Regions from separate parts of the Geomonas sp. RF6 genome, predicted to be linked through region 2. Evidence: riboswitches for the same ligand, from Rfam matches in the RefSeq annotation. Region 2 holds a riboswitch; each other region holds the start of a gene.
The links. A riboswitch is a leader RNA that binds a small molecule or an ion and turns the genes downstream of it on or off. The one in region 2 is predicted to bind molybdenum cofactor.
Positions count from the first base shown of each region.

Region 1 (7,745 bases), 2.5 Mb from region 2:
TCCCCGGGGGGGAACGCTAGTGACGTCGCGCTGGAGCACAGGCTTCCCAGCCTGTAGCCGCGGCGCCAGCCGCGCGGTCTGTGGCGGCTTGCGCGGCCATCGCAGGCAAGATGCCTACGCTCCAGCGCGGGGGCACCATGATCTTTGTAGCGACCTCCCCTGCAAAAATTTCTTCAAAAAGAGCCTCATCACTATTTCTTCTCACCCATCAGCCTGAACCAAAACCTGAGTTGTGCTGTAACTCGCTGTAACTGCTCAATTTTGTATGGTGCTGAGCAGGCGGCGTGATTTATGCTGTGGATGCTTGTACTGCACGTGGCCCTCGAGCCTCGGTGGCGGGTGGAACATATCTACAGGAGAGGGCCGCGGAGGAGGCGATATGTTACTCGAGCGCATAGCAACAGCAGCTTCCAAAGAGCCTGAGTTTGATTGGGACAGATACTATGGATGGCTGTACGGGGAGTTGGCTGGGAAAGATGATGTAGAGATCGCCTTCTGGGCATGCCGCAACTGCAACACGGTGAACGTAAGCTGCCTTCCTGCGCGCTACGGGAAGTGTAGCGAGTGCAAGCTGATCCACATGGGCCACCCTTTCCGGCGTTAACAACCTGCGGCCGATGTCTCTGAGGCCGCAGATCCGGATTAGCCGTTCGTGCTGAGCTTGCTGACAGTGTGATATCCCACCTCCCTCAAGGATAGATCGCTTCGGCAAGCTCAGCGAGAACGTTCAAGCATCCTCCTCCTGTTACGCTCTTACAGTAAATGTCACAGCTTTCTGCTTGTCTTCTTTAGATCCTCCCTTTTTTGACTCAAAAAAGCCCGCCTCAGGTTGCTGATCGCATTGATCCCGCCAAATATCGTGTTACATCTAATGTCGGTACTCCCACAGTGATATGCCAGCCGGAGGAGCGAAGCTATGAGGCATGTTCTGGTGCTCGGTCTTTTACTCTTAACGACTGCTGCGTGCACCGCCCAAACACCTGTCCGTGGCGCCCCCAGCAAGGAGCTGGACGGAGACCGGCTGACAGTCGGAAAGGTGCAAAGGGAAATTAAGATGGGAATGAGCGCGGCTCAGGTGGTCGAGGCTCTGGGATCACCAAATATCGTGACGACTGACGAACAGCGGCGGGAAGTGTGGGTTTACGACAAGGTGTCCAGCGATCGGATCGACTCATCCCAATCCTCTTACGGGACGCTTGTCGTCGCCGGCGGCGGCACCGAATCCGGCACCAGCTCGACCCGGCAGCGTACCCTCACAATCATCATCAAATTCGATGAGGAGAAGAAGGTTCGCGACTTCGCCTACAATGCCACCCAGTTCTGAACGCGGAGCGCGGCGTCACGCCCGGCGGGATCACGCTGGTCACCTTCTGGCGGTGGCGAGTAACTCCTTGCGCATCCTCTATGCCGCTGCCGCTCTGGCTGCCTCTGCCTCTCTCTCTGGCTGCGCGTCCCATATGCAGCAGACGGCGTTTTTCGAGCTGAGTGAGGAAAGTCCTGCCAGGCGGCGGCTACGTCCGCATGCCTGTGGACTTGCAGCAGAAGATATCCGCTGTCCTCGTCGCCACCCCCGTCAACGCCGGCGGCACCCGCCACGAGGTGCGCGTCACTTTCTACTGCGTGGTATGGAAGGGGGACGGGTGGGTCGAGCGCCAGGCAATCCTCCCCGGCGAACAGAAGATGGAGATGATTTCAGACCCCGAGGTTTACCAGCTCTTTTTTGCCGGACTCTCCAAGGCTCTGTTCCTCGAGGCATTCACACTCTAGGGTGGTGGGCATGAAAAAGAGGTTATCTCCAGCGGCCGCACTCCTGGCGGGCTTTCTGCTGGCGCAGGGGTGCGCGGCTCCGCAGCCAGGCCAGGATCTCCTTGCGCCGACCGACGCGCAGATGAAACTGCGCGCCGTGCAGTCGAAGGCTTTTGAGGTGGCGGACCGCACGGTGGCCATGCGCGGCGTTATCTCCGCTCTGCAGGATCTCGGCTTCATCATAGAGCGCGCAAACGAGCCGCTGGGGCTCATCACCGCCGTCCGGTTCGCCGAATACACGGATGTCGTGGGAGTCACGGTAACGGTGCGGCAGCAGGAGAACCGGAAGATGATCGTGCGGGCCAATGCGATCTACAACAACAAGCCGATCGATGACCCCAAGGTATACCAAAACTTCTTCGCGACCCTTGAGAGATCACTCTTTGTCACCAAGGAATAGCCGGCGATGCCATTGCTACCTCCTGTGCTCATCCGCCCATTTCTCGTCGGGCTTTTCCTCGTGCTCCTGGGGTGCCCCTCCCCGTACGAATGGCGGCATGAAAACCAGTGGGACTCGCGCACCCAGATTTCGGCGGCGCATACGAGCCAGGTGAAACTCCGCTCCGCGCAAAGCCGCATCTTCGATAGTACCGACAGGCGCCGCATCGTCGAAGCGATCATCTCTACTATGCAGGATCTCAACCTGATGGTGGAGGTCGCAGACGAGGATCTGGGCGTCGTCTCGGGGCGGCTCTTTCTGCCGCTGGAGCACCCTCTCGCCGGCGACCGGTACGAGCCGTCTTATCACCTGTATGACGGCGGCTCACTTCTCATCCTCAGCAAGGGATTCCGCACGTGGGGACCGTTCTGGCAGCGCAGCAATATCGTCCGCCTGACGGTCACGGTGCGCAGGCGTAACGAAAAGCAGTCCGTGGTCAGGGCGAGCGCGCAGTTCTACCTGCAGGAGGTGGAGGATCCCTTAATCTACCAGCAGTTCTTTCGCACCCTCGAGCAGGCGGTCTTCCTGCAAGGCCATCTGGTCGAGGAATCGATGCCGGTACAGGAACCTCAAGCTGTGCCGGGCTCCATGTAATAGAAACAGGACGCAGCCATCGGTAGTCTGAAGTGAAGGCAGGATTTGCCGCATCGTAAGCAGGAACGAGAGGGTGTCCCATCGGCGCTGGAAGTTGCATGGAAAAGTGATCTGCAATAGGAGGTGCACCGTGTATGAATTCAGAGAATTGGCGAAAGATGTCTACGCGTTCCTGCAGCCGCCTCTAGTCTGGTACAGCAATGCGGGGGTCATCGTTGGCGACAAGGACGTCATCGTCGTCGACAGCCTCGCAAATGCGGCCATGACGAAAAACCTCCTGTCGGAAATCCGGCGGGTGACGGACAAGCCGATCCGTTTCCTGATCAATACCCACTCCCACGCCGACCACGTCTACACCAATCACCTCTTTCCGGAGGCCACGGTCATCACTACTCACTCGGGGCGGGAGCAGACGAAGGCGAATCTGGAACTCCAGGGGGAGCACTCGGCCTCCTACGCCAAGTTTTTCCCGGAGTTCGATTTCAGCGGCGGCCGGTACACCGTGCAGGATATGTGCTTTCGCGGGACATTCTCCCTGTATCAGGGGGCGCGAGAAGTGCGGGTGATCGAGCTGGGAGCGGGGCACTCGGAATCGGACGTGGTGGTTTATCTACCGTCTGAAAAGATCGCCTTCTGCGGAGACGTATTCCTGAAGGGGATGCCGCCGCTCCCCCTCGAGGGGCATGTCAGCCAGACGATCGCCCACTACAAGCTCCTCGAATCGTTCGAGGCGGAGGTCTACGTCCCCGGACATGGCGAGGCAGGCACGCTGGCGCATGTGCGCGTCCAGAGGGAGCAGCTCGAAAGGCAGTTTGAGCGCGCGCGGGAGTGCTTTCAAAAGGGGATGAGCTATGACGAGGCGCTCCGGGCCTTCGCCGGTGATGTCATTCCCCTGGAGTTCCAGCGGGTGGTGATTCTGGCCAGTTACTGCGAATTCACCGGCAGGCACCCCGAAACGAAGGATCCCGCCAGCCAAAGCCACATGTCGCTCATTCAGTCTGTTGCCGACGAGTTGCGGGTACTTTTGGGGACGAAAGAGGTCGACAAAAAGGTCGCCATGTCGCGGTAAGAAGGAAGGTTCCTGGTAACTTCGCCCACAGCGCCGATTCCTGTCCGCAGGAATCCTCCTCCCCGAAAACAGCTCCCTGAGCCCGACTCCGCCTACCGGTTGTCGGGCTTTGCCATCTCCTGCCTCTCCACTCAACATCCACAGAGTAGCAAATGAAATATTTGGCATATACATAATTTGCCGCCAAATATTTCATTGTATACCGCCAGATATTTCAACCCGCCTTGCGCGCTCATACTCAAGTTGCTGAACCTGAAGAGATCTTCACGCTGGCACAGTAATGGCTTTATAGCACCGGCTGGCAGTACCGGATTGGTGATGTCAGACGGACGAGCATGAAGTTATTCACTTTGCCTCCGAGCCGTGCGTCCTAACAGGGTAAACCTCATGGCGCCCGGCCAACGGGTTTCGTTGGAAACGGCGTGGCCTCCCTTTCGGAAAGGAGCAAATCCGCTCGCGCGGAAAATAAAACGAAAGATAGGGAGATGGAGCATGGACAAAATTTTTCGCCTGAACATGACCGACAAGAGCTTCAAGGTTGAGCCGGTACCCGCCGCCTGGGTTCCCCTCGGTGGCCGCGCCCTTACCTCGACGATCGTCGCGGAAGAGGTTACCCCGACCTGTGACGCACTCGGTCCGAACAACAAGCTGGTCTTCGCACCGGGCCTGCTCTCCGGCACCGCAGCCGCCAACAGCGGCCGCCTCTCCGCTGGCGCCAAGTCCCCGCTGACCGGCGGCATCAAGGAGTCGAACGCCGGCGGCACCGTGGCGCAGAAACTCGTCCGCATGGGGATCAAGGCGATCATCATCGAGGGGATGCCGAAGGACAACAAGTGGTACAACCTTCACGTCACCAAGGACAGCATCGTCATCAACGAGGAGACGGAACTGCTGGGCAAAGGTAACTTTGCCGTCGTCGAAGCCCTCGAGGCGAAGTTCGACAAGAAGATCGGCATCCTCACCATCGGCCAGGCTGGCGAGTTCATGATGACCTCCGCCAACATCTCCGTAAAGGATCCGGACTCCAAGATCCGCAGCCATGGCCGCGGCGGCCTCGGCGCAGTCATGGGCTCCAAGAAGATCAAGTACATCACCGTTGATGAGACCGGCGCAGGCGCGGTACCGGTTGCCGAGCCGGAGAAGTTCAAGGCTGCAGCACGCACCTTCGCCAAGGCCCTTCTCGATCACCCGGTTTCCGGCCAGGGTCTCCCGACCTTCGGCACGAACATCCTGGTGAACATCCTGAACGAGGCGGGGGGGCTGCCGACGCGCAACTTCACCTACGGCCAGTGCGAGGATCACGACAAGTTCTCCGGCGAGACGATGCACGACACGATCGTGGCCCGCGGCGGGAAGCCGAAGCACGGCTGCCATGCAGGGTGCATCATCCAGTGCTCCCAGGTTTATGTCGACAAGGACTCCAAGTACCTCACCTCCGGCTTTGAATACGAGACGATCTGGGGCCTCGGCGCCAACTGCCTCGTTAGCTGCCTCGATGACATCGCGAAGGCCGACAACCTGATGGACGACATCGGGATCGACTCCATCGAGGGCGTCGTCATGTTTGCAGTTGCCATGGAAGCAGGGATCCTTCCGTGGGGCGACGGCAAGGCAGTGCACAGGCTGCTGACCGAAGAAATCGCCAAGGGGACCCCGCTCGGGCGTGTCCTCGGCAACGGCACCGGCTCCGTCGGCCGCACCTACGGCATCACCCGTTGCCCGGTCGTCAAGAACCAGGGGATCCCGGCGTACGACCCGCGTTCCGTCAAGGGTATCGGCATCACCTACGCAACCTCCACCATGGGTGCCGACCACACCTCCGGTTACACCATCGCCACCAACATCCTCAACGTCGGCGGCTTTGTCGACCCGCTGAAGAAAGAAGGGCAGGTCGAGCTCTCCCGTAACCTGCAGATCGCAACCGCAGCCGTTGACTCCACCGGTATGTGCATCTTCGTCGCCTTCCCGGCTCTCGACGTACCGGAGTGCCTCCCGGCCCTGATCGAGATGATCAATGCCCGTTTCGGCATCAACCTGACCGGCGACGACGTCATTGCCCTCGGCAAATCCGTTCTGAAGACCGAGCGCGCCTTCAACCTCGCAGCGGGGATGAACAACGCTCACGACCGTCTGCCGGAGTTCTTCTCCCTCGACCCGGTCGCACCGCACAACGCGATCTGGGACTTCTCCGACGCGGAAATCGACGAGTTCTGGAACTTCTAGAAAGCTCCAAGAGCGTCGGCACAAAAAGAATCCCGGTGTGGCTCCCCCCACACCGGGATTTTTTTTATCTTGTAGGCCGGAATAAGCGGAGCGTTTCCGGCATGTCCATCGGCTGTCGCCGACGCCGGGAACGCCTGCGGCTTATCCCGGCCTACGACCTCGAGGAACCCATGATTGCTCGTTCCCAAGGTCACCTTGGGAACGGCACCTGGGCGCAAAGCTCCGGCTTTGCATCCGCGTCAGCGGAAACGAAGAATCGCGGCCGTTGGCGAGGCGGAGCCTCGCGGGCAGCTGCATTCCCAAGCTGAGCTTGGGAAGTAGGACTGTCTTATCTATTCAAGGCAGGACAATGTAGGCCGGAATAAGCGCAGCGTTTCCGGCATGTCCATCGGCCGGCGCCGACGCCGGGAACGCCTGCGGCTTATCCCGGCCTACGACCTCCACGGAATCAGATCCCGGCTGCACTGCGGAGCTTGTGCTAAAACTACCGAAGCGGGGGAGCGCTAGCGGCTTTCTCCCTGCGCCGGAATTTGATCCCCAGTTTATCCATCCTGGCCCGCAGGGTATTCGGCTCCAGCCCGAGAAGCTCTGCGGCACCCCCGACCCCATGGATCTTTCCGTTCGTCCTTTTCAGCACACTGCTGATGTGCAATGCCATCGCTTCATCGAGCCGCATCGGTGGTGCATCGTCTCCAACCTCCCTCGGAGACAGCACCCCATTCCCTTCCCGCGGCAGCACCGAATCAAAATAGAGCTGCCCCCCGCGGTGCAGAATAAGTTCCCTTTCCACCAGGTTCTCCAACTCGCGCACATTGCCGGGCCATCCGTAGTTCATGAGGCGCTGCAGCGCGCCGGGGGCAATCTGCGGCGGGACGGAGATCCCCAGCCCCCAACACTTCTGCTCCACGAAGTGGCGGGCGAGGGGGGCAATGTCCTCCTTTCGCTGCCGCAACGGCGGGATGATGATGGGAAAGACGTTCAGCCTGAACCACAGGTCCTCGCGGAAGCGGTTTTCGGAGACCATGCTCTCCAGGTTCCTGTGCGTGGCCACGATGACCCGGATATCGACCGGTATCGGCCTCGTCCCGCCGACCCTCTCGATCTGGCGGTCCTGGAGGACACGCAGCAGGCGCACCTGGGCCTGGAGCGGCAATTCGCCGATCTCATCAAGAAAGATCGTCCCGCCGTCGGCGCGCTCAAAGCGTCCGCGTTTTTCGCTGTGAGCGCCGGTGAAGGCGCCCTTCTCGTGGCCGAAGAGTTCGCTGTCCATCAGGCTCTCCGGGATTGCTCCGCAGTTTACCTTGATGAAGGGGCCGTCCCTGCGCGAGGACCCGAAGTGAATGGCATTGGCGATGACTTCCTTACCTGCACCCGTCTCGCCAAGGATGAGCACGGAGTTGTTCAGCGGCGCCACCTGCTGCACCATCTCCATGACGTGGCGCAGGCCCGAGTTGCCGCCGATGATCTCCTCTTTCTTGAAGAGGAGCTCCTTGTTGAGGAAGCGGTTGTCGTCGAGGAGGATGTCGCTGTATTTCTTCAGCTTCTCGTGGGCGAGCGCGTTTGCGAGAGCGATGGCGAACGGCTCGCTCACGGTGGAGAGGAGCTCCACGTGGG
Region 1 is NZ_CP087999.1:713,991-721,735, reverse strand. Features, by position in the region: gene LPW11_RS03070 (hypothetical protein) at 917-1,324, shown strand; gene LPW11_RS03065 (hypothetical protein) at 1,522-1,767, shown strand; gene LPW11_RS03060 (hypothetical protein) at 1,778-2,206, shown strand; gene LPW11_RS03055 (hypothetical protein) at 2,213-2,839, shown strand; gene LPW11_RS03050 (MBL fold metallo-hydrolase) at 2,970-3,908, shown strand; molybdenum cofactor riboswitch at 4,250-4,369, shown strand; gene LPW11_RS03045 (aldehyde ferredoxin oxidoreductase family protein) at 4,401-6,131, shown strand; gene LPW11_RS03040 (sigma-54-dependent Fis family transcriptional regulator) at 6,616-7,745, opposite strand, start outside.
Region 1: it holds a riboswitch for molybdenum cofactor, as region 2 does, so the genes downstream of both, LPW11_RS03045 (aldehyde ferredoxin oxidoreductase family protein) here and LPW11_RS15020 (aldehyde ferredoxin oxidoreductase family protein) in region 2, are expected to answer to the same signal.

Region 2 (7,745 bases):
CACCCGGCGGTACGCCATCTCCACCTTCGGCTTGCCGAGTGACTTCGGGGAAGAGAGGAGCTGGCGGTTCAGGTTGTGCTCCTCGAAGATGTCGGGATCGACAGCGACGATCTGGCCGACGCCTAAACGCGCCAGTTCCTCTATCACATACCCGCCGAGCCCGCCGCAGCCGATCACCGCGGCGCGGCTGGCGAAAAGGCGCGCCTGCCCCGCCGCATCGATCATCTTCCGGTTGCGCTGGTAGCGCGCCGGGAAGAGGCCGTTTGACAGGGCAGCTTCTTCCACCGCGGCATGGCTGAGGCCAAAGCGCACGGCAGCGCTGTCCTGGACGGACCAGGGGAGGAGGCCGTCTGCGGCGCCCTCCTTCAGGTATGCGAGGAGATTCTCCATCTACCCTCCACCGACGAGCGGGAACATCGACAGGGTGTCCCCTTCCTGCAACGCGTCATCGAGGGAGACGTGGCGGCCGTTTACCAGCACGATCCCCATCTCTTCCTCGGTGATCCCCACTTCCTCCATCACGGAACGGCCGGTCGTGCCGCACGGGTACTCCCGGTCGGCGACCTTGAACCTGTTATCCCTGAAGGAGGCGAAAAGCTTTACGGTAATCTTCATGACCAAACCTTGATGTTGGTGTGTAGCTTCGATGCTAGCTGCCCGATTTTTCGAAAGGCCCGGTGTGGCTTGCGCCACACCGGGAAGTACTGCATTAGCTTTCTCAAGTCAACAACTTTTTAGAAGTTCCAGAACTCGTCGATCTCTGCGTCGGAGAAGTCCCACAGCGCGTTGTGCGGTGCGACCGGCTCGTACTTGAAGAACTCGGGGAGCCTGTCGTGGGCGTTTGTGAACCCTGCCGCCACGTTGAAGGCGCGCTCGGTCTTCAGGACGTACTTGCCGAGGGCTACGACGTCGTCGCCGGTCAGGTTGATGCCGTAGCGGGCGTTGATCATGTCGATGAGGGCCGGGAGGCACTCGGCGATGTCCAGCGCCGGGAAGGCGACGAAGATGCACATGCCGGTGGAGTCAACCGCGGCGGTAGCGATCTGCAGGTTGCGGGAGAGCTCGACCTGGCCGTCTTTCTTCAGCGGATCGACGTGGCCGCCGACGTTCAGGATGTTCGTGGCGATGGTGTAGCCGGAGGTGTGGTCGGCGCCCATGGTGGAGGTAGCGTAGGTGATGCCGATACCTTTGACGGAACGCGGGTCGTATGCCGGAATCCCCTGGTTTTTGACGACCGGGGTGCGGACAACGCCGTAGGTGCGGCCGACGGAGCCGGCGCCGTTGCCGAGGATGCGCCCGAGGGCGGTCCCTTTCGCCACCTCTTCACGCAGCAGGCGAAGAACGCCTTTGCCGTCGCCGAAGGGGATGATACCTGCTTCCATCGCCACGCCGAACATGACGGCGCCCTCGATGGAGTCGATCCCCACGTCGTCCATGGCGTTGTCTGCCTTGGCGATGTCGTCGAGGTCGGAGATCATGCAGTCGGCGCCCAGGCCCCAGATCGTCTCGTACTCGAAGCCGGAGGTGATGTATTTACCCTGCTCGTCAACGTACTCCTGGGAGCACTGGATGATGCACCCTGCGTGGCAGCCGTGCTTGTGCTTGCCGCCGCGCTTCACGATCGTGTCGTACATCGTCTCGCCGGAGATGTTGTCGTGGTGTGCGCACTGACCCTGGGTGAAGTTGCGGGTCGGGAGGCCGCCTGCCTCGTGCAGGATGTTCACGAGGACGTTCGTGCCGTAGGTCGGCAGACCCTGGCCGGAGACCGGGTGGTCGAGCATCGCTTTGGCAAAGGTGCGGGCAGCGGTCTTGAACTTCTCCGGGTCAGCGACCGGTACCGGTGCGGAGCCGGTCTCGTCGATGGTGATGTACTTGATCTTCTTGGAGCCCATGACTGCGCCGAGGCCGCCGCGGCCGTGGCTGCGGATCTTGGAGTCGGGGTCCTTGACGGAGATGTTGGCGGAGGTCATGAGGTACTCGCCGGCCGGGCCGATGGTGATGACGCCGGCTTTCTTGCCGAGTTTCGCCTCAACCGCGTCGATGACCGCGAAGTTGCCTTTGCCGACGAGCTCCTTCTCTTCCTGGATCGTCACGCCGTTCATGGTGACCTGGAGGCTGTACCACTTGTCCTCTTTCGGCTGACCTTCGATGATGATCGCCTTCACACCCATGCGGGCAAGCTGCTGCGCCGCGGTGCCGCCGGCGTTACTTTCCTTGATGGTCCCGGTCAGCGGGCTCTTCGCGCCGGCCGAGAGGCGGCCGCTCTGTGCTGCTGCGGTACCGGTGAGGAGTCCCGGAGCAAAAACGAGCTTGTTGCTGGGGCCAAGGGGGTTGCAGGTGGGGGGTACTTCAGCTGCGACGATGGTGGAGGTGAGGCTGCGCCCGCCATAGGGTGCCCATGCTGCGGGGACTGCTTCGATCTTGCTCGTCTTGTCCGTCATGTTCACGCGAATGATTTTTTCCATGTTTCTCCATCTCCCTATCATTTTGGGGTTACCGTAAATGACTCCTTTCCGGGAGGGAGGCTCCGCCGTTTCCCGCGAAACCCGTTGGCCGGACCCCGTGAGGGCTTCCCCTTTTAGGCTGTACGGCTCGGAGGTGCTGCGTTGAAGAACAGAAAAAGCGTGCTGCGGCGCCTGCTGCGCCACCTCGTCGGAGCGCGGCATAAGAGGGCACCTAAAAAGAATGGGCAGGGCTCATCACCACTGCCCATCCTTTTGTTGTCTTACAGAACTCTTCCCGTTGCCGGGAAAAGGGTCTTACATGGCGTCTTTGAAGATGCCGATAACCTGCTCAAGGGTAGCCTTGCGCGGGTTGGTGAACTGGCAGGCGTCTTTCTTCGCGTTTTCTGCCATGATCTTGAGGTCCTGCTCTTTAACGCCGAGCTGGGTGAGGTCAGCCGGGATCCCGATGGAAGCGGAGAGGCTGCGGATGCGGTCGATAGCTTTCTGGCCAGCTTCGGTCACGGAGAGGCCTTCGACGTTCTCGCCGAGGGCAACTGCGATGTCAGCAAAACGCTGCGGGCAGGCGATCAGGTTGTACTGGGAAACTGCCGGGAGCAGGATCGCGTTGCAGACGCCGTGCGGGAGGTTGTAGAAGCCGCCCAGCTGGTGAGCCATGGAGTGAACGTAGCCGAGGGAGGCGTTGTTGAATGCCATACCTGCGAGGTACTCGGCGTATGCCATCTTGTCACGAGCTTCGAGGTCCTCACCGTTGGCAACAGCCTTGGAGAGGTAAGCTGCGATGAGCTCGATAGCTTTGATTGCGCATGCGTCGGTGATCGGGGTAGCGATCGTGGAAACGTATGCCTCGACAGCGTGGGTAAGGGCGTCCATACCGGTTGCTGCGGTCAGTGCGGGCGGCTTGCCGACCATGAGGACCGGATCGTTGATAGCGACGTTCGGGGTTACCCTCCAGTCAACGATTGCCATCTTGACATGGGTGTCGGTGTTGGTGATGATGCAGAAACGGGTCATTTCAGACGCGGTACCTGCGGTGGTGTTGATGGCGACGAACGGGGGGAAGCTCTTAGCGGACTTGTTCACGCCTTCGAAGTCGCGGATGTTGCCGCCGTTGGCGATAACAAGGCCAACGCCTTTGCAGCAGTCGTGGGAGGAGCCGCCGCCCAGGGAGATGAGGGCGTCGCACTTGTTGTCCTGGTACACTTTCACGCCGTCGTGTACGTTCTTGTCAGTCGGGTTCGGCTCAGCGCCGTCGAAGATTACGCACTCAACGCCAGCTGCCTTCACGATGTCAGCAATCTTGGCGGCAACGCCCATGGAGGAGAGGCCTTTGTCGGTCACGAGCAGGGCCTTCTTTGCGCCGAGCTGCTTGATCTGCTCACCGGCTTCCTTAGAAGCGCCGACGCCAAGGAGAGTTACCGTAGGAATGTAGAACCCGAATGTCTGATCTGCTAATGCCATGTTTACTTCCTCCTGTTGGTTTTTTTGAGGTGCTGCCACCTCTTGGTTAGCCGTACGCAATTGGCCGATTATTGCATACGGTTTTGTAAAACGGTTTTCTAGCTTACGCAATCGCCGTACCAAAAATGTTGTATACTTAGTTTTTTGTCATCTCTTTCCGTTTGTGCTCGGAAAAACAGGGGTTTCACCTCTGCGCCCTTTTTCCGCCTGATTTTCACTTTTGCGCTCCGTTCTGAAAGGGAACGGTCAGTATGTTCCAATGTGGAACAGTTGTTTTGTTTTGGAACGGTCCGTTTTCCTTTCGGGCAACCGTTTTGTTTCCTTGTATACGATTACATGGGGGACGCATAATAATAAGTCGTTTCCCTGTAATCAAGGGTATTATGAAGTGGGTTGCGGTATACGCCGGAGAAATTCGCTGCCGGCTGCGGCGCGTTGGTACCGTTATTGCCTAGCAACCCTGAGATTTTCCTCTTTTTTTGACTTCAACCACTGCGAGAGAAGGCAGCGACATGGCTCTTATAGATTCGTTCGGCAGGCGCATAAACTACCTCAGGCTCTCCATAACCGACCGCTGCAACCTGCGCTGCTCCTACTGTATGCCCGCGGAAGGGGTGCCCAAGCTGCAGCACGAGTCGATGCTGAGCTACGAGGATCTCTTCCGTGTCGCCTCCACCGCTGTGGAGGTGGGAATCGAGAAGATCCGCGTCACCGGCGGCGAGCCGCTGGTGAGAAAAGGGGTGGTGTCGTTCCTGGAGAGGCTGGCGAAGACTCCCGGTCTCAAGGAACTTGTCCTTACCACAAACGGCGTGTTGCTGGGGGAGATGGCCCACGACCTGCGCAGGGCAGGGGTGGAGCGACTCAATATCAGCCTGGACTCGTTAAAGCCCGAAACGTTCAAACGTATCACCCGTTCAGGAGACCTAGGGAAGGTCCTGGACGGAATAGCCGCAGCGGAGGATGCCGGATTCCCGCCGGTGAAGATAAATATGGTGGTGATGCGGGGAGTAAATGATGAAGAGGTGCTGGACTTCGCGGCGCTTACCCTGAAGAAGCCGTACACGATCCGGTTCATAGAGTACATGCCAACCTTGAAGTGTCAAGGATGGCACGAAAAAAGTTTCTCGGGAGGGGAGATCCTGGAGCGGATCGGGGAGCGCTACCCGCTCCTCCCTCTCGTGAGCACCGAGATGGCGGGGCCGGCGCGCAACTTCAGGATCGAGGGTGCGCCGGGGTCGATCGGGATCATCACTCCGATATCCGGGCACTTCTGCGACAGCTGCAACCGCATCAGGATCACCGCCTCCGGGATGGTGCGCGGCTGCCTCTTTGCGGAAAAGGGGGAGGATCTGAAGCCCCTGCTGAAAGACGACGATCCGGAGATCCTGCGGGAAACCTTGAGGCGGATCGTGACGGAGAAACCGGACCGGCACCAGCTCGCCGACAAAGAGAGCGGCGGTGTTGCCATGTCCCAGATAGGCGGCTAGGATTTCTTCTGCTCCTTCACAGGTGCAGCAAAGACTCTCGCCCGCGCCACAAAAAGGTTCACTCGCAACCTCTAGTCTCTGGCAGGAGGGTAACGTGAAAGGTAAAGACAAGAAGGCGAACATCATCTCCATAAGGATGAGCGACGACGAGCGCGCAGCCGTGCAGCAGATAATGGACCGGACGAACAAGAAGGCTTCCAACGTCATGCGCGAGGCGTTCACCCTCCTGAAGGAGAAATGGGAGACGTCGCGCCCGGAGTAGGCGGTCAGCGTCCCTGCTCTGTCGTGGCAGGGGGCTCCCCGGCAGGCGCGCGCGGCCGTTCCTTTTCTCCCGCGCCGTCCCGGTTCACGACAGAGAATCTTGATTCCACCATCTCTCAAGGCACGGTGTGACAGCTGGAATACCGTGGAGGGGGAGGTCCCTCGAAGGAGGGGGCGTCCCCGGAGGTGTCAACCGGCTCCACCGTCATGTGAGGGCGAAATGTATACCTGTTCCTCCGCTACCCTTTCCGGCCCCTGCATGGAGACCGGCGAGGCGCTCCTAGAATACCCCTCCCGGCTTTTCGTGGAGACCACCACCCGCTGCAATCTGAGCTGCCTCCAATGCAGGAAGCAGCGCCCGGACGCCTACCGCAGGCACGACGGCGACCTCGATCTCTCCACCTTCAAGTCTCTGGAGGGGGCTCTCTCGACCCTCGATTCCCTCGTCCTCAACGGGGTAGGGGAGCCTCTGCTGAACAGCCACCTCGAGCAGTTCGTGAAGCGCGCGAAGAACCTCATGCCCGACGGGAGCTGGGTAGGTTTCCGCAGCAACGGCATCCTCCTCACCAACATGCGTGCCATCTCCCTCGTCGACGCCGGCCTGGACCGCATCTGCCTCTCCATGGAGGGGGCCGATGTCGCCTCCTCCGGGTCCGTGCGCTCCGGCAATCAGCTTATGGACCTCGAATGGGCGCTGAAGGCGCTCTCCTCGGCAAAATCGATCTGCAGCCGTCCCGCGCTCGACGTGGGGGTGGAGTACGTGGTGGAGCGCGACAACCTGGAGGAGCTCCCGGCTGCCCTGGAGTGGGCCGCGGCCCGCGGCGCGAGCTTTGCCATCGTCTCCAACCTGCACGCCTGCGCCGACCCTGCGGCGGAGAGGCTCCCGGCACCCGGGTGCGACGAGGCGCTTGCCTTGTACCAGGTATGGAAGAGGGAGGCGGAGGCTCAGGGGGTGGAGATAACCCGCTACTTCGAAATCCTCTGGAAGTACCACAAGACCCCCGGCGAGCGCAGGATCATCGATTTTGTGGCCGCCCTGAAGGGGGAGGCGCAGCAGCGCGGCGTCACCCTCGATCTTAAGGCGCTCTTCGCCCGCGACTCGCACCATCAGGAGGAGAGCCGCTCGGTCCTCGAGAGGGCGCAGGATGTTGCGCGCAGGACGGGGCTCGAGCTGAAGCTCCCGGAGAACGCGCTCCATCGTGGAAGGGGCTGCGCCTCTGTGGAGCAGGGGGGGGCCTTCATCTCCTGGGACGGCAGGATGCTGCCGTGCTACCGTGTCTGGGGGGACTGCCGCACCGGCGCCTTTCCCGCCGCTCCTCCGATGATCTTCGGCAACGTCCTGGAGGAGGACATTCTGGATATCTGGAACAGCCGACCCTTCCGCACCTACCGCGAGAGCGCCCTGATGGACGACCTCTCCGCCGGCTTCGCCTCCTGCGCCGACGAGGAGTCCCCGGCGGGGTCCGAATGCAACAGCTGTCTGTGGAGCTACGGAGTCTTCAGCTGGCTCGACTGAATGAAATGTGAATAGATGCTGGGGTCAGGCTTTGCATTTGGGGATTTCGCAACCGAATGCCCAAATGCAAAGCCTGACCCCGCTCACCCCCTTCTCGGCCGGCCTATCCTGCCATTTTTCTTCTCTCTTTCCCCTCCGGAGCTCACTCATCTCTGGCACATTTTTTCTCTTTGTACTAAGATGATGAAAATTTTCTGGAAAGCTGCGCTCTGTCCTGTTATTGTATACACCCGTGCGCGAGGCAAAAGAGGTAGTTAGCTACCTCTCTTTTCTCGGGACGCAGTGCGGGTCCCAGGGCCGGCACCAGAGAATACCCCCGCACTGAGACGTTTCCCGGGCTCCCCGGGGCTCTCGTTCAGAGGCACTTCCCAGGTCGCTTTCCTGCAGACCGCTTCAAGAAGGTCTCCTCTTTAATTCAATACCAAAGCCCTGCTGCAGCAAGAGCTATCTAAAAAGTAGAAAGGGTGCACTATGTCCAGAGGTGAGCAATGTTTGAGGTAGTGAGCAATGAGGTACTGGCGCCGAACCTGCACCGTCTGGTGCTGAAGGCTCCGCGGA
Region 2 is NZ_CP087999.1:3,477,675-3,485,419, forward strand. Features, by position in the region: gene LPW11_RS15010 (HesA/MoeB/ThiF family protein) at 1-390, opposite strand, end outside; gene LPW11_RS15015 (MoaD/ThiS family protein) at 391-615, opposite strand; gene LPW11_RS15020 (aldehyde ferredoxin oxidoreductase family protein) at 735-2,465, opposite strand; molybdenum cofactor riboswitch at 2,492-2,608, opposite strand; gene LPW11_RS15025 (iron-containing alcohol dehydrogenase) at 2,760-3,923, opposite strand; gene moaA (GTP 3',8-cyclase MoaA) at 4,436-5,410, shown strand; gene LPW11_RS15035 (hypothetical protein) at 5,505-5,672, shown strand; gene LPW11_RS15040 (radical SAM/SPASM family putative metalloenzyme maturase) at 5,892-7,187, shown strand; gene LPW11_RS15045 (sulfide/dihydroorotate dehydrogenase-like FAD/NAD-binding protein) at 7,676-7,745, shown strand, end outside.

Region 3 (7,745 bases), 1.0 Mb from region 2:
CGCTCCAACGCCATCCTCGTGGAGCACGCCTGGACCGGGAGCGCGCACCTCGCCGGGAGGCACTCCGCGGAGGAGAAGCGGGCGGGGTGGTGGGACGAAATCGTCGGGCCGGGAAGGCTTCTGGACACCGACCGCTATTTTGTCATCTGCTCCAACGTCATCGGCTCCTGCTTCGGCTCCACCGGCCCCACTTCCATCAATCCGAAAACCGGCAAGAGATACAACCTCTCCTTCCCCGTCATCACGGTGCGCGACATGGTGCGCGCCCAGGCGCTCCTCATCGAGAAGCTCGGAATCGAGAAGCTTTTGTGCGTCATGGGGGGGAGCATGGGGGGGATGCAGACCCTGGAGTGGGCGACCCAGTTCCCGGAGCGGATACGCTCGGCAATAATTCTCGCCACCACCCCCCGCCCGTCGGCCCAGGCGATCTCCATGAACGCCGTGGCGCGCTGGGCCATCTTCAACGATCCGAACTGGAAAAAGGGGGAGTACCGCAAGAACCCGAAGGACGGGCTCGCGCTCGCCCGCGGCATCGGCCACATCACCTTCCTTTCCGACGAGTCGATGGAGGCGAAGTTCGGGAGGCGCTTCTCCGCGCGTGACGGCCAGTTCGACTTCTTCGGGCAGTTCGAGGTGGAGCGCTACCTGAGCTACAACGGCTACAACTTCGTCGACCGCTTCGACGCCAACTCCTTTCTCTATCTGGCAAAGGCCCTCGACCTGTACGACGTCACCCAGGGGTACGAGTCGCTGGAAGAGGCTTTCGCCTCTGTCTCGGCACCGATTCAGTTCTTCGCCTTCACCTCCGACTGGCTCTACCCCCCCTCCCAGACCGAGGAGATGGTCGCCGCCCTCACCAGGCTCTCCAAGCCTGTCGAGTACCACCTCATCAAATCCTCCTACGGCCACGACGCCTTCCTCCTGGAGCACGAAGCGTTCACTCCGCTGGCGCGAAACTTCCTGCTGCAGGCCGGGGGGTGACCCCCGCTCCATCCCCCTACCGGTCCATTAGAGAGCGTAGTGTTCGTATACGGTATCCTGAGACAAGGAGTGTTCGTATACGGTACAAACGAACAGAGGGGGGTGGAGAAGGGTCTCCTGCCCCCCTCGGGGAAAACGCTGTTTTTGGGGGAAAAGCAGGAAAAGGGAAAATTAGTGCACCTTAGGTAAACGCCTTGGAACGCCCCTTGCTTAGAGAAGGGACACTCAAAGGTGATCCTCACCTTTAAAACAACACTCAGGAGGAAATGAAATGGCATTAGCTGATCAGACATTCGGGTTCTTTATTCCTACGGTAACACTGATGGGCGTCGGTTCTTCCAAGGAAACCGGTGAGCAGATCAAGGCTCTGGGCGCAAAGAAAGCTCTCCTCGTCACCGACAAAGGCCTCTCCTCCATGGGCGTTGCCGCAAAGATCGCCGACATGGTGAAGGCTGCCGGCGTTGACTGCGTGATCTTCGACGGCGCTGAGCCGAACCCGACCGACAAGAACGTCGCTGACGGCGTGAAGGTGTACCAGGACAACAAGTGCGACGCGCTCATCACCCTGGGCGGCGGCTCCTCCCACGACTGCGGCAAAGGCGTTGGCCTCGTCATCGCAAACGGCGGCAACATCCGCGACTTCGAAGGGATCAACAAGTCCACCAAGTCCTTCCCCCCGTTCGTTGCCATCAACACCACCGCTGGTACCGCTTCCGAAATGACCCGTTTCTGCATCATCACCAACACCGATACCCACGTGAAAATGGCTATCGTTGACTGGAGGGTCACCCCGAACATCGCTATCAACGACCCGGTCCTCATGGTCGGCAAGCCGCCCGCACTGACCGCAGCAACCGGCATGGACGCCCTTACCCACGCTGTCGAGGCATACGTCTCCACGATCGCTACCCCGATCACCGACGCATGCGCCATCAAGGCTATCGAGCTCATCGCTCAGTACCTCTCCAAGGCTGTGGCAAACGGCGAAGACCTCGAAGCTCGTGACAAGATGGCATACGCCGAGTACCTCGCAGGTATGGCATTCAACAACGCCTCCCTCGGCTACGTTCACTCCATGGCTCACCAGCTCGGCGGCTTCTACAACCTCCCGCACGGCGTCTGCAACGCGATCCTCCTTCCGGCAGTTTCCCAGTTCAACCTGATCGCTGCTCCGGAGCGCTTCGCTGCCATCGCAGTTGCCCTCGGCGAGAACGTTGCCGGCCTCTCCACCATCGAAGCTGGCCAGAAAGCTATCGACAGGATCAAGCAGCTCTCCGCTTCCATCGGGATCCCGGCTGGCCTGAAAGAGCTCAACGTCAAGGAGCAGGACCTCAAAGTCATGGCAGAAAACGCGAAGAAAGACGCATGCCAGCTCACCAACCCGCGTAAAGCTACGCTGGAGCAGGTCATCGACATCTTCAAGGCAGCAATGTAACACCTTACTCCTGTTGGATTAAGCGCCGCGAAAAAGGATGGGCGTTAGCGGCAACGCTGACGCCCATCCTTTTTTTGTTGCAGGAAAGAGCGGTCGTGCAGTATTGTTGGGCGCCTCGTCCGACAGAGATGAAACAGCAGTAACTTTTCAAGCCTCCGAGCCGCGCGTCCTAAAGGGTATCCACCAAGGGGCGTCGGCCTACGGGTTTCGCGGGAAACGGCGAAGCCTCCCTTTTGGAAAGGAGCCTATCCAGAGAGCAGTAATCTCCGAGCCGTAGCGTCCTACAGGGGAAAACCCCATGGCGCCCGGCCTACGGGTTTCGCGGGAAACGGCGGAGCCTCCCTTTTGGAAAGGAGCCTATCCGCGAGAGCGGAAATAAAACCAAGACAGGGAGATGGAGAATGGACAAGATTTACCGCGTAAACATGACCGACAAGACCGTCAAGCTCGAGGCAGTCCCCGCTGAGTGGGCTCCGCACGGTGGTCGCGGCCTCACCTCGACGATCGTAGCGGCTGAAGTTCCGCCGACCTGCGACGCGCTCGGCCCCAACAACAAGCTGGTCTTCGCACCGGGCCTCCTCACCGGCACCGCTGCTGCACAGTCCGGCCGTCTCTCCGCAGGCGCCAAGTCCCCGCTGACCGGCGGCATCAAAGAGTCCAACGCAGGCGGCACCGCTGCCCAGCAGCTCGCTCGCATGGGTGTGAAGGCGATCATCATCGAAGGTCAGCCGAAAGAGGACAAGTGGTACAACCTCCACATCACCATGAACGGCATCACCATCAACGAAGAGACCGAGCTCCTCATGAAGGACACCTTCGAAGTGGTCGAGGCTCTCGAGGCGAAGCTCGGCAAGAAGACCGGCGTCCTCACCATCGGCCCCGCAGGTGAGTTCCTCATGGCAGCCGCCAACATCTCCGTGAAAGACCCCGACTCCAAAGTCCGCAGCCACGGCCGCGGTGGTCTCGGCGCCGTCATGGGCTCCAAGAAGATCAAGTTCATCAGCATCGACGAGACCGGTTCTTCCCCGGTTAAAGTTGCTGATCCGGAGAAGTTCAAGACCGCTGCCCGCGTTTTCGCGAAGGCGATGCTCGACCACCCGGTTTCCGGCCAGGGCCTCCCGACCTACGGCACCAACGTTCTCGTCAACATCCTGAACGAGGCTGGCGGTCTGCCGACCCGCAACTTCACCCAGGGTCAGTGCGCACACCACGACAAGATCTCCGGCGAGACCATGTACGACACCATCGTGGCTCGCGGCGGGAAGCACAAGCACGGCTGCCACGCAGGGTGCATCATCCAGTGCTCCCAGGAGTACGTGGCTGCTGACGGCTCCTACATCACCTCCGGTTTCGAGTATGAGACCATCTGGGGCCTCGGCGCTGACTGCATGATCGAGTGCCTCGACGACATCGCGATCGCCGACAACCTCATGGACCGCGTCGGTATCGACTCCATCGAAGGCGCTGTTCTCTTCGGCGTGGCTATGGAAGCCGGCATCATCCCCTTCGGCGACGGCAAAGGCGTACACCGCCTCCTGACCGAAGAAATCGCCAAGGGCACCCCGCTTGGGCGCGTTCTCGGTAACGGCACCGGCTCCGTCGGCCGCACCTACGGCGTTGTCCGCACCCCGGTCGTCAAGAACCAGGGTATCCCGGCATACGACCCGCGTTCCGTCAAAGGTATCGGCATCACCTACGCTACCTCCACCATGGGCGCAGACCACACCTCCGGTTACACCATCGCTACCAACATCCTGAACGTCGGTGGCTATGTTGATCCGCTCAAGAAAGACGGCCAGGTCGAGCTTTCCCGTAACCTGCAGATCGCTACCGCAGCTGTTGACTCCACCGGTATGTGCATCTTCGTGGCCTTCCCGGCTCTCGACATCGCTGAGTGCCTCCCGGCTCTCATCGACATGATCAACGCACGTTACGGCCTGAACCTGACCGGCGACGACGTCGTCGCTCTCGGCAAGTACATCCTGAAGACCGAGAAAGCCTTCAACGACGCAGCAGGCTTCACCGCTGCTCACGACAGGCTGCCGGAGTTCTTCACCTACGAGCCGGTCGCACCGCACAACGCGATCTGGGACTTCAGCGACGCAGAGATCGACGAGTTCTGGAACTTCTAAGATTCTCCTGCAAGGATTCCCGGTGTGGCACCTGCCACACCGGGTTTTTTTTGACCCGTTGCGCAGCAGAGGAGTAAGATCAAGGCATGAAGATAACTGTCAAGCTTTTCGCATCATTCAGGGACAACAGGTTCAAGGTCGAGGAAAGGGAGTACCCGGAAGGGACCGTGCCGCGGACTATCATGGAGGAGCTCGGGATTACCGAGGAAGAGATGGGTATCGTGCTCATAAACGGCCGCCATGTCTCGCTGGACGACCCGCTGCAGGAAGGACACACCCTGGCGATGTTCCCCCTGGTTGGTGGGGGGTAACGGACACCCGCCTCCCCCCTGTCCCCTCTCCCCGCGAGAGGGGCTACGGTGAGGAGGCATCCCCCTGCAAAAGGGAAATTCTCCTCACCGTCCTCTAGGACCACCCCAGGACCGTTGCAACCTCTGCGTTCACCAGCAGATCCTCCCCTGACGGCAACACCACGACCGGGAGCCTGGAATTCTCCGCGCTTATCACCACTTCACGCCCCCCCGCACTCGCATCCTTGTCACGCGCCGCATCGAGCCGTATCCCGAACGGCTCCAGATCTTTCAGCGCAAAGGCGCGCGCGGGCCAGTCGGCCCACCCCTCACTGTAGCTGAAGACGATCGCCGCGGGATTTCCGATCGCGATGTAGGCCCCCAGGTACTTCTTCAGCCGGTATCCCTCCATCTCCAGCGCGAGCCGCCCACGCGGCGAGCGGCGAAACTCCTTCTTCATGGCGGGGCCGTTCACCGGAGCGCCTGCGATTCCGACCGAGCCGCTCCTTTTGGCGAGGATCTCGTCCATCTCCTGCGGCGTGAGCTTCTCCTCCTCGATTATGAAGGGAATGATCCCGGCGTCGATGTCGCCGCAGCCGTTTTCCATCATGAGCCCCTGCAGCGGGGAGAATCCCATGCTGGTCTCGACCGAGGCGCCGTTTCGTACCAGGCAAAGCGAGGCACCTTCCCCCACATGCACCGTGATAAGCGTGGAGCTCTCCAGGTCGAGCCCGAGCAATTCCGCGCCACGCCGGGCGGCGTAGAGGTGGGCGTAGCCGTGGAAGCCGTAGCGCCTTATCCGGTGCTTCTCGTACCACTCGAGGGGAACAGGGTAGAGATAGGCCACCTCCGGCATCGTGCGGTGGAAGGAGGTCTCGAAGAGCGCGACCTGCGGGAGGGGGGACAAAAGCTCCTGACCCGCTTCAATCCCCTCCAGGCACGGCGCGTTCAGCTGCGGGGCGAGCAGCAACGTCTCCTTCAGAAGCGGGAGGGTTTCGGGAGAGATGAGGACCGGCGCACCGAAGCGCTCCCCGCCGTTCACCACGCGGTGTCCCACCCCCCGGATCCCCCCCAGATCCTTCAGCACGCCTGTTTTCTGGTCCGTGAGGGTATCGAGGAGTGCGGCAAGGGCGCCGGTGTGGTTTCGGCAGTCGACCTCGCGGCGCCGCGCGCGCTTCCCGGGGGTGCTCATGGTGATGCAGGAGCCGGTCCCCAGCCGCTCCACGGATCCAGCAGCGACCTCCCTCTTCATCTCCCAATCGTAAAGCAGATAGTGCATCGAGTCGTTGCGGCAACTGAGTGTCAGAATTAGCATGTGGAAAATCCCCTTCCCCGAGTGCATTCCTGTCGATCAATGAGAGTTTCTTATAGCAGAGCGCTCCTCAAAAGCCAATACTTAGAAGTGACCAAGAAACGCTTTTTGCTCAATGACAGCGCGGGGTTGATGTGATATGGTTACCCCTTTGACGACCGCCCGTTACCGCGCGCTAATTTTATTATAGTCCCCCAGGAGGTGACCGATGGAGATCACCCTCAACGATATAAAAATCGCCTATGACGACCGCGGCGCAGGTCCCGCCGTCCTCCTCATCCACGGTTTTCCGCTGAACCGGACCATGTGGCAGCCGCAGCTGGAGGCCCTCTCCCGCGCCGGCTACCGCGTCATCGCTCCGGACCTGCGCGGCTTCGGCGAGAGCGACGCGCCGGAAGGGGGGTACAGCATGGACCGCTTCGCCGACGATCTCGTCGCGCTGCTCGATGCCCTGAAGATCGAGCGCGCGGTCGTTGCGGGGATGTCCATGGGTGGCTACATCCTCCTGAACCTCCTGGAGCGCTACCAGGAGCGGGTCGCAGCCGCTGCCTTCATCGTCACGAGGAGCACCGCAGAGGACGAAGCCGGGCGCGCCCGCAGGACGGCTCTCGCGGCCGAAGCTGAGCGGCTGGGGGTAAATCCGATCATAAAGATCTTCGCCGAGCTCCTCTTCGCTCCCGACACGATCCAGACAAATCCGCAGCTGGTGGCACAGGTTACCGCCTGGATGCGCGGCACCAGCCCGAAAGGGCTCGCCGGGGGGCTTCTCTCCATGAGGGACAGGAAAGACTACACACCGCTTCTCCCCACCTTCCACCCCCCTGCGCTGGTGGTGACCGGCGCCGAAGACCGCGCCGGCGCCCCCGAAGCGGCAGAGCTCTTCGCGAAAGGGTTGCGGCGCTGCACGAGCCGCGTGATTCCCCGGGCCGGGCACATGGCGAACCTGGAACAGCCGGAGGAATTCAACGCCGCACTGGTGGAGTTTCTGCACTCTGTGAGGGAGAAGATGCCAGGCTGAGCGGGGGGGGGCGCGGCATCTCTTGTCACCACCCTTGGCTCAACAGGTCGTCTTTACCTCTACCCCTGATAATGGAAAGCACCCTTCATGTCTCCATTTGAAATCGTCTCTCTGATTCTCCTCTGCGCCACCCTCATCGTCGCCCTCCTCTGCCTCCTCACCATACGCCGCAGCGCCCTGGAGCGCGGGCGCCTCGATGCCTTAGAGCGATCGCTGGAGCGACTGGAGCGCACTTTCCAGGGGGAACTCGGCAGGAACCGGGAGGAGCTCTCCGGCACCATGCGCCTTTTCGGGGATTCGCTGCAGAAAAGGATGGTGGAGATCGCCACCATGCAGAAAGGGCAGTTGGAAGGGGTAACCCAGCACATCGCCGGGCTCTCCGCCGGAAACGAGCAGCGGCTGGAGAAGCTGCGGGAAACGGTGGAACTGCGCCTCAAATGGCTCCAGGAGGATAACGGGAAGAAACTGGAGCAGATGCGCGCGGTCGTCGACGAGAAGCTGCACCAGACGCTGGAGAAGCGCCTTGGCGAGTCGTTCAGGCTGGTGAGCGAGCGTCTGGAGCTGGTTCACAAGGGGC
Region 3 is NZ_CP087999.1:2,457,959-2,465,703, reverse strand. Features, by position in the region: gene metX (homoserine O-acetyltransferase MetX) at 1-981, shown strand, start outside; gene LPW11_RS10550 (iron-containing alcohol dehydrogenase) at 1,253-2,416, shown strand; molybdenum cofactor riboswitch at 2,558-2,676, shown strand; gene LPW11_RS10545 (aldehyde ferredoxin oxidoreductase family protein) at 2,818-4,548, shown strand; gene LPW11_RS10540 (MoaD/ThiS family protein) at 4,635-4,859, shown strand; gene LPW11_RS10535 (acetate/propionate family kinase) at 4,954-6,153, opposite strand; gene LPW11_RS10530 (alpha/beta fold hydrolase) at 6,359-7,168, shown strand; gene LPW11_RS10525 (DNA recombination protein RmuC) at 7,256-7,745, shown strand, end outside.
Region 3: it holds a riboswitch for molybdenum cofactor, as region 2 does, so the genes downstream of both, LPW11_RS10545 (aldehyde ferredoxin oxidoreductase family protein) here and LPW11_RS15020 (aldehyde ferredoxin oxidoreductase family protein) in region 2, are expected to answer to the same signal.